Regions from separate parts of the Shewanella sp. SW24 genome, predicted to be linked through region 3. Evidence: predicted binding sites of a transcription regulator. Region 3 holds the regulator's gene; each other region holds the start of a gene.
What was found. The regulator NrdR, encoded in region 3, represses ribonucleotide reductase genes. The targets are predictions, from matches to a motif close to AAACACNANATNTNGTGTTT.
Positions count from the first base shown of each region.

Region 1: a site for NrdR is predicted at 1,565-1,584, ahead of nrdD (anaerobic ribonucleoside-triphosphate reductase). Genes of this name have one in related genera too.
Region 2: a site for NrdR is predicted at 1,445-1,464, ahead of nrdA (class 1a ribonucleoside-diphosphate reductase subunit alpha). Genes of this name have one in related genera too.

Region 1 covers NZ_JAKKSH010000001.1:103,621-106,905, forward strand. The annotation lists gene L5M17_RS00445 (MarR family winged helix-turn-helix transcriptional regulator) at 57-545, shown strand; gene L5M17_RS00450 (hypothetical protein) at 665-1,354, shown strand; gene nrdD (anaerobic ribonucleoside-triphosphate reductase) at 1,616-3,285, shown strand, end outside.
Region 2 covers NZ_JAKKSH010000015.1:103,400-106,684, reverse strand. The annotation lists gene ubiG (bifunctional 2-polyprenyl-6-hydroxyphenol methylase/3-demethylubiquinol 3-O-methyltransferase UbiG) at 1-441, shown strand, start outside; gene L5M17_RS13860 (HAD family hydrolase) at 443-1,114, shown strand; gene nrdA (class 1a ribonucleoside-diphosphate reductase subunit alpha) at 1,619-3,285, shown strand, end outside.
Region 3 covers NZ_JAKKSH010000009.1:154,889-158,173, forward strand. The annotation lists gene glyA (serine hydroxymethyltransferase) at 1-999, shown strand, start outside; gene nrdR (transcriptional regulator NrdR) at 1,302-1,751, shown strand; gene ribD (bifunctional diaminohydroxyphosphoribosylaminopyrimidine deaminase/5-amino-6-(5-phosphoribosylamino)uracil reductase RibD) at 1,871-3,049, shown strand; gene L5M17_RS09870 (riboflavin synthase) at 3,100-3,285, shown strand, end outside.

The sequences.
Region 1 (3,285 bases), on a different contig from region 3:
TGGGGTGGGACAGATCGGATAAGATAGCGTTATGTTTAAATGACAGGCGCTTAAACGTGCAGAATTGCTTACCTCAACATGAGCTAGACGCTACAAAACAGACTCATAGCCAAGCTTCTAGCGATCCACTCTGTTTATCCGATAATGTTTGTTTCGCGTTATATTCTGCGAGCAATGCATTAGTGCGTGCTTATCGGCCTCTACTCGAGGCATACGAGTTAACTTTCCCTCAATATTTAGTGATGCAAACCCTGTGGCGTCAAAACGGCTGTAGCCAAACCCAGCTATCAATGGCGACTAAACTCGATATGGGAACCTTAACGCCCATCGTCAAGCGGTTAGAGTTGAAGGGGTTGATTACGCGATTAGACTGCGTTGAAGATGAGCGGAAAAAGCTGATCACTCTGACAAGTCAAGGAGAGGGTATCAGGCACGAAGCTCTTGCCTTGAAGCAAACCTTGCTTGATAAAGTGCAGATGGACGCTGAGGCACTCGATTTACTAAGGCGGCAATGTCTTGCCTTGATCGAAGATATACAGTCCTAGATACAAGTTGGTTTATGCATAGTGATGCTATTAACTCAGGGGTTGCACTGATTAATACTTGATTGGCTTAGTTTTTGCTTTAAAACCGTTATTGAGTCTTAGACGCCGAATTTTTGACGATGAATTCTATTTTAAATGCCTTTAATCTTAATCGCAGCAGTGCCAGTATCGCCGATGCCTATGGTGCCAATAGCCAAAAGACGAGCACGGCTAAAACCGATACTACGACAGAAACAAATAAAACGCAGACGGATGCTACCAAACCCGATAAAGGTAAAACCGATGAGATAGCGCTGTCGCCACGGGCGCAACGCGCACAGAAAATTCAATCGATGGCGAAGGATTTTTTTGCTGATGGTCAATTTGGCGTCGCCGATATTCCCGCATTGGTGTCGCGCTTACAAAAAGATGGCATTTTATCGGATGTGCAACTCGAGCGTTTATCGAAAAACGGTATTACAGTGCCGAGCACAACAACGCCGACTAAACAATCGTTGCAAGATTTTTTAGATGATGAAATCAAGTCATTAGCTAAAAAATCACCTAATAATCCTCTTATCAATACCTTAGTTGATGCTAAAAACGTCTTAACCAATATGGATGATGCTCAGTCGCCGGTGCTAGCCCAGAAGGCCACGAAAGTCCTTAGCCAATTGACGGATTATTTGAATTCTGAACCTCCGCTTACGGATGCTCAAAAGCAGCAGTGGCAGGGGCTAAAATCTATGATGCAACTTGCTTCATCTATGGGGGCACATCAATCTGCATCGGGCCAACTCAGTAGTTATCTTGCGCTTGCTAAACGTTAATTCACATCCATAGTGCGTGATAAACACAAATTGTCACGCATTCAACTAGCTGGGTTTAATCAGCAGGTCAAGGCGCAATTTTCAGATAATTGGGCCTAGCTGCAGTTCTTGTTTGTTCTTTTATTTCATCCTAAAAACTATGATCTGGATCATGGACTCCTTACCGTCATTGTAGCCTAATACTCTACATATTGTGTTTTATGCTTTTAAAATCACTAGATGTAGTGTTAATTTTTAGGCGAGATGGAGAGGAACTGAACAATGCCAGTCGTAATTAAGCGTGATGGTTGCCGCACACCTTTTGATGAAACAAGGATAAGGGATGCAGTGAATGCCGCTGCAAACTCAGTTGGAATAGAGGATGGCGACTATGCAGCGACAGTGGCAGCATGTATCAGTCAAAGCGTCGCGCCATTAGCTGAAGTTGATATCCACCATCTACAAGATGCGGTTGAGAATTTACTGATGGAAGGGCCGTACAAGTCCCTTGCGCGCGTGTATATCGAATACCGCCACGACAGAGATGTGTGCCGTGAAGCGACCAGTAAACTCAACCTCGAAATCCGTGGTTTAGTTGAGCAAAGCAATGCGGCTTTGCTCAATGAAAATGCTAATAAAGATTCAAAAGTCATTCCTACTCAGCGGGATTTACTCGCGGGCATAGTTGCTAAACATTATGCCAAGAGTCATATTTTGCCAAAGGATGTGGTCGCTGCCCATGAGGCGGGCGAGATCCATTACCACGACCTAGATTACTCGCCGTTTTTCCCGATGTTTAACTGCATGTTGATTGATTTAGCTGGCATGTTGACCCACGGCTTTAAAATGGGTAATGCCGAAATTGAAACCCCTAAGTCTATTTCAACAGCGACAGCAGTGACCGCGCAGATCATTGCCCAAGTGGCGAGTCATATCTATGGCGGCACAACTATCAACCGTATCGATGAAGTGTTAGCGCCATTTGTCGCTAAGAGCTACGACAAGCATTACCAAATTGCCCTGAATTGGAAGATCACCGATGCCAAAGCCTTTGCTACGGCACAAACTGAAAAAGAATGTCACGATGCATTCCAGTCTTTGGAATATGAGGTCAATACCTTACACACTGCCAATGGTCAAACACCGTTCGTGACCTTTGGGTTTGGTTTAGGTACGTCGTGGGAATCACGCTTAATTCAGCAATCTATGCTCAAAGTGCGGATGGCGGGATTGGGTAAAAATCGCAAGACGGCAGTATTCCCTAAGCTAGTGTTTGCGATTCGCGATGGTATTAATCATAAAGCGGGCGATTGCAATTACGATGTAAAACAGATGGCGCTCAAATGCGCAACAATGCGCATGTATCCCGACATTCTCAACTACGAGCAAGTCGAGAAAGTGACTGGTTCATTTAAAACCCCAATGGGCTGCCGTAGCTTTTTAGGCACCTATGAAGAAAATGGCGAGCTTGTGCATGAAGGGCGCAATAATTTGGGAGTGGTCAGTTTAAACCTGCCGCGGATTGCTTTAGAAGCCAATGGCGATGAAGCTGAATTTTATCGCATTTTAGATGACAGATTAGTATTAGCCCGTAAAGCACTGGATACTCGTATTGAGCGACTGAACGGTGTTAAAGCTCGCGTGGCACCTATCCTCTATATGGAAGGCGCCTGTGGTGTACGCTTGCGCGCTGATGATGATGTGGCGCAAATCTTTAAAAATGGCCGCGCATCAATTTCACTCGGTTACATTGGCTTGCATGAAACCATGAATGCACTCTATGGCACCCAAACCCATGTATTTGATGATGCACAATTAAGGGAAAAAGCCGTTGCTATTGTAGCTTATCTTAAAGCGGCTACCGATGCGTGGAAGGCCGAAACAGGTTATGGCTTTAGTCTGTATAGCACGCCAAGTGAGAGTCTCTGCAGCCGTTTTTGTAAACTGGATGC
Region 2 (3,285 bases), on a different contig from region 3:
CTACATGCCCTCGAAACGGGCGTGAGCATTAATTATGTAAAAAATACTGCCGAGGCCCACAGCCAAGATCATCAAGCCTATTACGATGTGGTGACCTGCATGGAAATGCTCGAACATGTACCCGATCCACAATCTGTGATTAAAGCATGCTGTGACATGGTCAAACCCGGTGGTCATGTGTTTTTCTCCACCATCAACCGCAACATTAAATCCTACGTGCACACCATTTTAGGTGCGGAATATTTGCTAAAAATGCTGCCAGTTGGCACCCACGAGCATAAAAAATTCATTAAGCCTTCGGAGCTGATTGAGCTCGTAGATAATACCGATCTTATCTGTACCGATGCCTTAGGGGTAAGCTACAACCCATTGACGGGCATTTTTAAGTACACGCCTAAGGTTGATGTGAATTACATGATAGCGACGCGTAAGGTTGATTAATATGAGTCTGGCACAGATCAAAGGCGTACTGTTCGATCTCGACGGCACCTTAGCCGATACCGCGCCGGATCTGGTGCAAGCCCTCAATTTAAGTCTTCAAGACGTCGGCATCGCCGCGCAGCCGTTAGCGGCCATGCGCTACGCCGCATCCCACGGCAGTTTTGCCTTAGTCGATGCCGCGATCCCTGATGCGGCAGAAGATCTTCGGTCTCAAGTTCAGCAAGGGCTACTCGCCCACTATCAGCGTATAAATGGCGATCATTGTGCGCTATTTACAGGCATAGCAGCATTACTCGATTGGCTCGAGTTAACTCAGCTGCCGTTTGGGGTGATCACCAACAAGCCTGCGCGCTTTACCCGTCCCTTATTGCGAAAACTGAATTTACACTTGCGTATGCCCGTTATCATTAGTGGCGATTCGACAAAACACCCAAAACCCCACACTGCACCTATGCTGTTAGGCGCACAACAGCTGAACTGTGCTCCAGAGCACATTTTGTATCTTGGGGATGCCGAGCGAGATTTGCTCGCGGCCAAGGCTACTGGCATGTTAGGCGGCGTGGCCCTATGGGGTTATCTGGGCGTGAACGACAAGCCGTTGCAATGGCCTGCGCACGCGCATTTTGCAAGCCCAACTGAGCTACATCAAGCACTAATCGAAGCACTGGCTTAACAACATCAACCAAAAACAGCGCCTACAAATGCTCACGAATAAGGCATACAATACGTAACTTCACTGACGGACATCAGTGTGTCAGCATACTATTTATGACCCACGGAAAAAGTCAGGCGGATAAAAGATCGGCACTCGTGAGCGAACGCGATCTAAAGAAAAAGATCGCCTAAAAATCCCCCATGAGTGTGACACGCTAACCTGAAATTGAGCTTCAAGGTTAGTCGTTACTAACGCAAAAGTTTATCCTCACGTTATCCACAAGATGTCCCCTGAATTCAGACTTGCAAATAGGGGCAAACCTCACTATCTTGTATCCCATATAATTTAAAACACCATATCTTGTGTATAGGTAACAATCAGACACACTAGAAGCTCGCCGCTTAATTGACTCGTTTGTAACCAGTCAGCTGTATTTAAGGGACGATTATTGATTGTTTTACAAGGATACGTACGGTGATTTTGCTCACCTAAATACATATAAGAACCAAGGCCTATCTCCAAATGAATAGCACTATGACAGTCACAAAACGCTGTGGCGATCGTGAGAATATCGATCTCGAAAAAATACACCGCGTAATTACTTGGGCAGCCAAGGGATTAAAAAACGTTTCTGTTTCGGAAGTTGAACTTCGCTCGCACCTACAGTTTTTCGATGGCATCCCAACCGAAGCTATCCATGAAACCATTATCAAGGCTGCGGCGGATTTAATTTCTCCAGAATCACCGGACTATCAGTTCCTCGCTGCTCGTTTAGCGGTGTTTCACTTGCGTAAGAAGGCCTTCGGTCAGTTTGAGCCGCCCGCATTGTATGCTCACGTGACTAAGTTGGTTAAGCTAGGTAAATACGACCAACACATTTTAAGAGATTACACCCGCGAAGAACTGGATGTGATGGATACCTATATCGACCACTGGCGCGATATGGACTTTTCCTACGCTGCAGTAAAACAGCTTGAAGGCAAGTATTTAGTTCAAAACCGTGTTACCCACGAAATCTATGAGAGCGCCCAGTTCCTTTACATTTTGGTTGCAGCTTGCTTGTTTGCCCGTTATCCAAAAGAGACGCGCCTGAAATACGTTAAAGATTTCTATGACGCAGTATCAACTTTTAAACTGTCGCTGCCAACGCCAATTATGGCCGGTGTGCGTACCCCAACGCGTCAGTTTAGCTCTTGCGTACTGATCGAATGTGGTGACAGCTTAGATTCCATCAACGCGACCGCTTCGTCTATCGTGAAATACGTCAGCCAACGTGCGGGTATCGGTATTAACGCCGGTCGTATTCGCGCCTTAGGTAGCCCAATCCGTGGTGGTGAAGCCTTCCACACAGGTTGTTTACCTTTCTATAAGTATTTCCAAACCGCAGTGAAGTCGTGTTCTCAAGGCGGCGTGCGTGGCGGTGCTGCGACCCTGTTCTACCCTATTTGGCACTTAGAAGTCGAATCTCTGCTGGTATTGAAAAATAACCGCGGCGTCGAAGACAACCGTATCCGTCATCTAGACTACGGTGTGCAGCTGAACAAAGTGATGTATCAACGTCTGATCAAAGGCGAAAACATTAGTTTATTTAGCCCATCTGACGTACCTGGCTTGTACGATGCTTTCTTTGAAGATCAAAACGAATTCGAACGTTTATATCTGCAATATGAGCAAGACAGCAGCATTCGTAAGAAAACGATAAAAGCCGTTGAACTGTTTTCACTGATGATGCAAGAGCGTGCCTCAACGGGCCGTATCTACATTCAGAACGTGGATCACTGCAACACTCACAGCCCGTTTGATTCAAAAGTTGCGCCGATCAGACAGTCTAACCTGTGCCTTGAAATCGCCCTGCCGACTAAACCATTGAACAACATCGATGATCCTGAAGGTGAAATCGCACTTTGTACGCTGTCAGCACTTAACTTGGGTTCTATCAAAGAGTTATCTGATATTGAGCCATTAGCCGACCTCGCCGTACGCGCACTGGATAATCTATTGGACTATCAAGATTACCCTATCAAAGCCGCGCAAATCGCCTCGATGAATCGCCGTACCTTAGGCATAGGCGTGATCAACTTCGCTAACTATTTAGCGAAAAACGGCATGAAGTATTCCGATGGTAGCGCGAACGCTTTAACCCACAGAACCTTCGAAGCGATTCAGTACTATTTACTGAAAGCCTCAAT
Region 3 (3,285 bases):
TTTGGCGCAACTTACGCTAACGTACAACCTCATTCAGGTTCACAGGCAAACAGCGCGGTTTACATGGCATTGTTAAAACCTGGCGATACCGTACTGGGTATGAACTTAGCTCACGGTGGTCACTTGACCCACGGTTCACCGGTTAACTTCTCTGGCAAACTGTACAACATCATTCCTTACGGTATCGACGAGTCTGGCAAAATCGACTACGACGAGATGGAGCGTATTGCCTTAGAACACAAGCCTAAGATGATGATCGGCGGTTTTTCTGCCTATTCAGGTATCGTTGATTGGGCAAAAATGCGTGAAATCGCAGACAAAATCGGTGCTTATTTATTTGTCGATATGGCACACGTTGCCGGTCTTATTGCTGCGGGCGTTTATCCAAACCCAGTACCACACGCGCATGTTGTGACATCTACGACCCACAAAACGTTAGCGGGTCCTCGTGGTGGCGTGATCCTATCTGCTGCTGACGATGAAGACTTGTACAAAAAGTTGAACTCTGCGGTATTCCCTGGCGGTCAAGGTGGCCCATTAATGCACGTTATCGCCGGTAAAGCGGTGGCGTTCAAAGAAGCTCTAGAGCCAGAATTTAGAGTGTACCAACAGCAAGTGGTTAATAACGCTAAAGCTATGGTTGAAGTGTTCCTTGAGCGCGGTTACAAAATCGTCTCTGGCGGAACCAGCAACCACTTAATGCTAGTTGACCTGATTGGTCGTGACTTAACGGGTAAAGAAGCCGATGCTGCCTTAGGTAGCGCTAACATTACCGTGAACAAAAATTCAGTGCCAAACGACCCACGTTCACCCTTTGTGACCTCTGGTGTGCGTATCGGTACGCCAGCTATTACGCGCCGTGGCTTTAAAGAAGCGGAATCGAAAGAGCTGACGGGCTGGATTTGTGACATCCTTGATGATGCAAGCAATCCTGCTGTGATTGAGCGTGTTAAAGGCCAAGTATTGGCACTTTGCGCACGTTTCCCTGTTTACGGCTAATTTGCCTATGCATCTACGCTTAGTAGATGAAGGGCCGAGATTGACCGCCGACAGACTTGATACTTATCACATCAGGTATTTAGCATCAGGTATTTAGCATCAGGTACTTAGCATCAGGCACTTAACATTAGGTTGTTAAGCTCAGGTAGTTAACCTCAGCCCATAAATAGGATAAAATCTCATGGCCGCATCTCGCGGCCATTTTTATTGGTAAAATCTTAGGTTTAAATCCATTGCGTTTGACTGAGATTTAACAGGTAAAGCCATTAACGCTTTACCACCATTCACTGGCAGGAGGCTCAATGCATTGTCCATTTTGTAGCGCGACAGATACTAAAGTCATCGATTCCCGATTAGTGGCAGAAGGCCACCAAGTGCGCCGTCGCCGAGAATGCACCGAATGTCATGAAAGATTTACCACCTTCGAAGGCGCCGAATTAGTTATGCCTAGGGTGATTAAGCGCGATGGTTCACGCCAACCCTTTGATGAAGAAAAACTCCAAGGTGGCATGTTGCGCGCCGTTGAAAAACGCCCCGTATCTATGGATGAAATAGAGCAAGCACTCAGCAAAATCAAGTCTACTCTGCGCGCCACTGGCGAGCGGGAAGTGCCGTCAGAAATGGTGGGTAACTTAATGATGGAGCAATTGATGAGCCTAGATAAAGTCGCCTACATTCGTTTCGCTTCTGTGTACCGCGCCTTTGAAGACGTGTCTGAATTTGGCGAAGCCATCGCCAAGCTGCAAAAGTAGTCATTGAGTTTTGTCGCCGACAAGGCAGACGTGTACGAGCGATTGGCGTGAAAGCACAAATTTAAAAGACAGGTTTGTAAGACTGGTGAAAGCCGAAACCTTTAACAACAGGGTTGAACATGAGCTTGAACATAAGTTGGTCCGTACTCGATACCCAAATGATGAGCCGCGCGATTCAATTGGCGCGCAAAGGCTTTTACACCACAAGACCCAATCCCTGTGTGGGCTGCGTTATCGTTAAAGATAATCAAATCATCGGTGAAGGTTATCATCAAAAAGCGGGTGAACCCCACGCCGAAGTGCATGCGCTACGTATGGCTGGCGAACGCGCCCGCGGCGCAACGGCCTATGTCACTTTAGAGCCCTGCAGCCATTATGGCCGCACGCCGCCCTGCGCCTTGGCGCTGATCAATATTGGCGTTAAACGTGTGGTGGTCGCGGTGGAAGATCCTAATCCGCAAGTAGGTGGTCGTGGCATTCAAATGCTGCGTGACGCCGGTATTGAAGTGGATGTGGGATTACATCGCGATGAAGCCTATGCCTTGAATTTAGGCTTTATGAAGCGGATGGAATCGGGTTTACCCAGAGTTACAGTAAAATTGGCTGCGAGTCTCGATGGTAAAACCGCGCTGTCTAACGGTGTGTCTAAATGGATAACCGGTCCAGAATCTCGTCGCGACGTGCAGCGATTACGTTTACGTTCTTGTGCACTGGTCACGGGAATTGAAACCATACTGGCGGACGATCCCTCACTCAATGTGCGTTATCAGGAACTTGGCAGCTTAAAAGACAGTGTAACCGAGGCGCAATTACTGCAGCCATTAAGAGTGATACTCGACAGTCGCGCCCGTTTGCCGTTATCGGCCGCCTGCTTGGCTATCGTATCGCCCATACTCTTGGTCTCGACCGTGGCTTATTCCGCAGAGTTTCAAGCACAATTGCCCTCCCATGTGAGTTGCCTCGTGTTACCTGCAATTGCAGGTCGCGTCTCATTGCCTGAACTATTAAGCTATTTAGGCCAAAGCTGTAATCACGTGCTGGTGGAAGCGGGTGCAACCTTAGCGGGCGCATTTTTAGCGCAGGGGCTTGCCGATGAGTTAGTGCTGTACCAAGCGATGAAAATCCTCGGTGGGTATGGGCGTAATCTGCTGCAATTGCCCGATTATCAAACCATGGCACACATTCCTGCACTAATTTTGGTAGATGAGCGCAAATTAGGGCCAGATACCCGTTTAACTTTGAGCGTTATGCTTGATACCTCTTTATCTAAATCGAATTGGAGCAAGATAACCGTTTAACCTTGAGTCTTATGCCTTATTACTTCTTTATTTAATTAAGTGAGTTAACCATGTTTACTGGGATTATTGAAGCCGTTGGCACCCTGCGAAAACTGGAGCGTAAAGGCGATGATATTCGCCTTACCGTCGCGAGCGGCAAACTGGATTTAAACGATGTGCGTTTAGGCGACAGTATTGCCACCAACGGTGTGTGTTTAACGGTTGTGCAGCAATTAGCCGACGGCTATGTGGCTGAT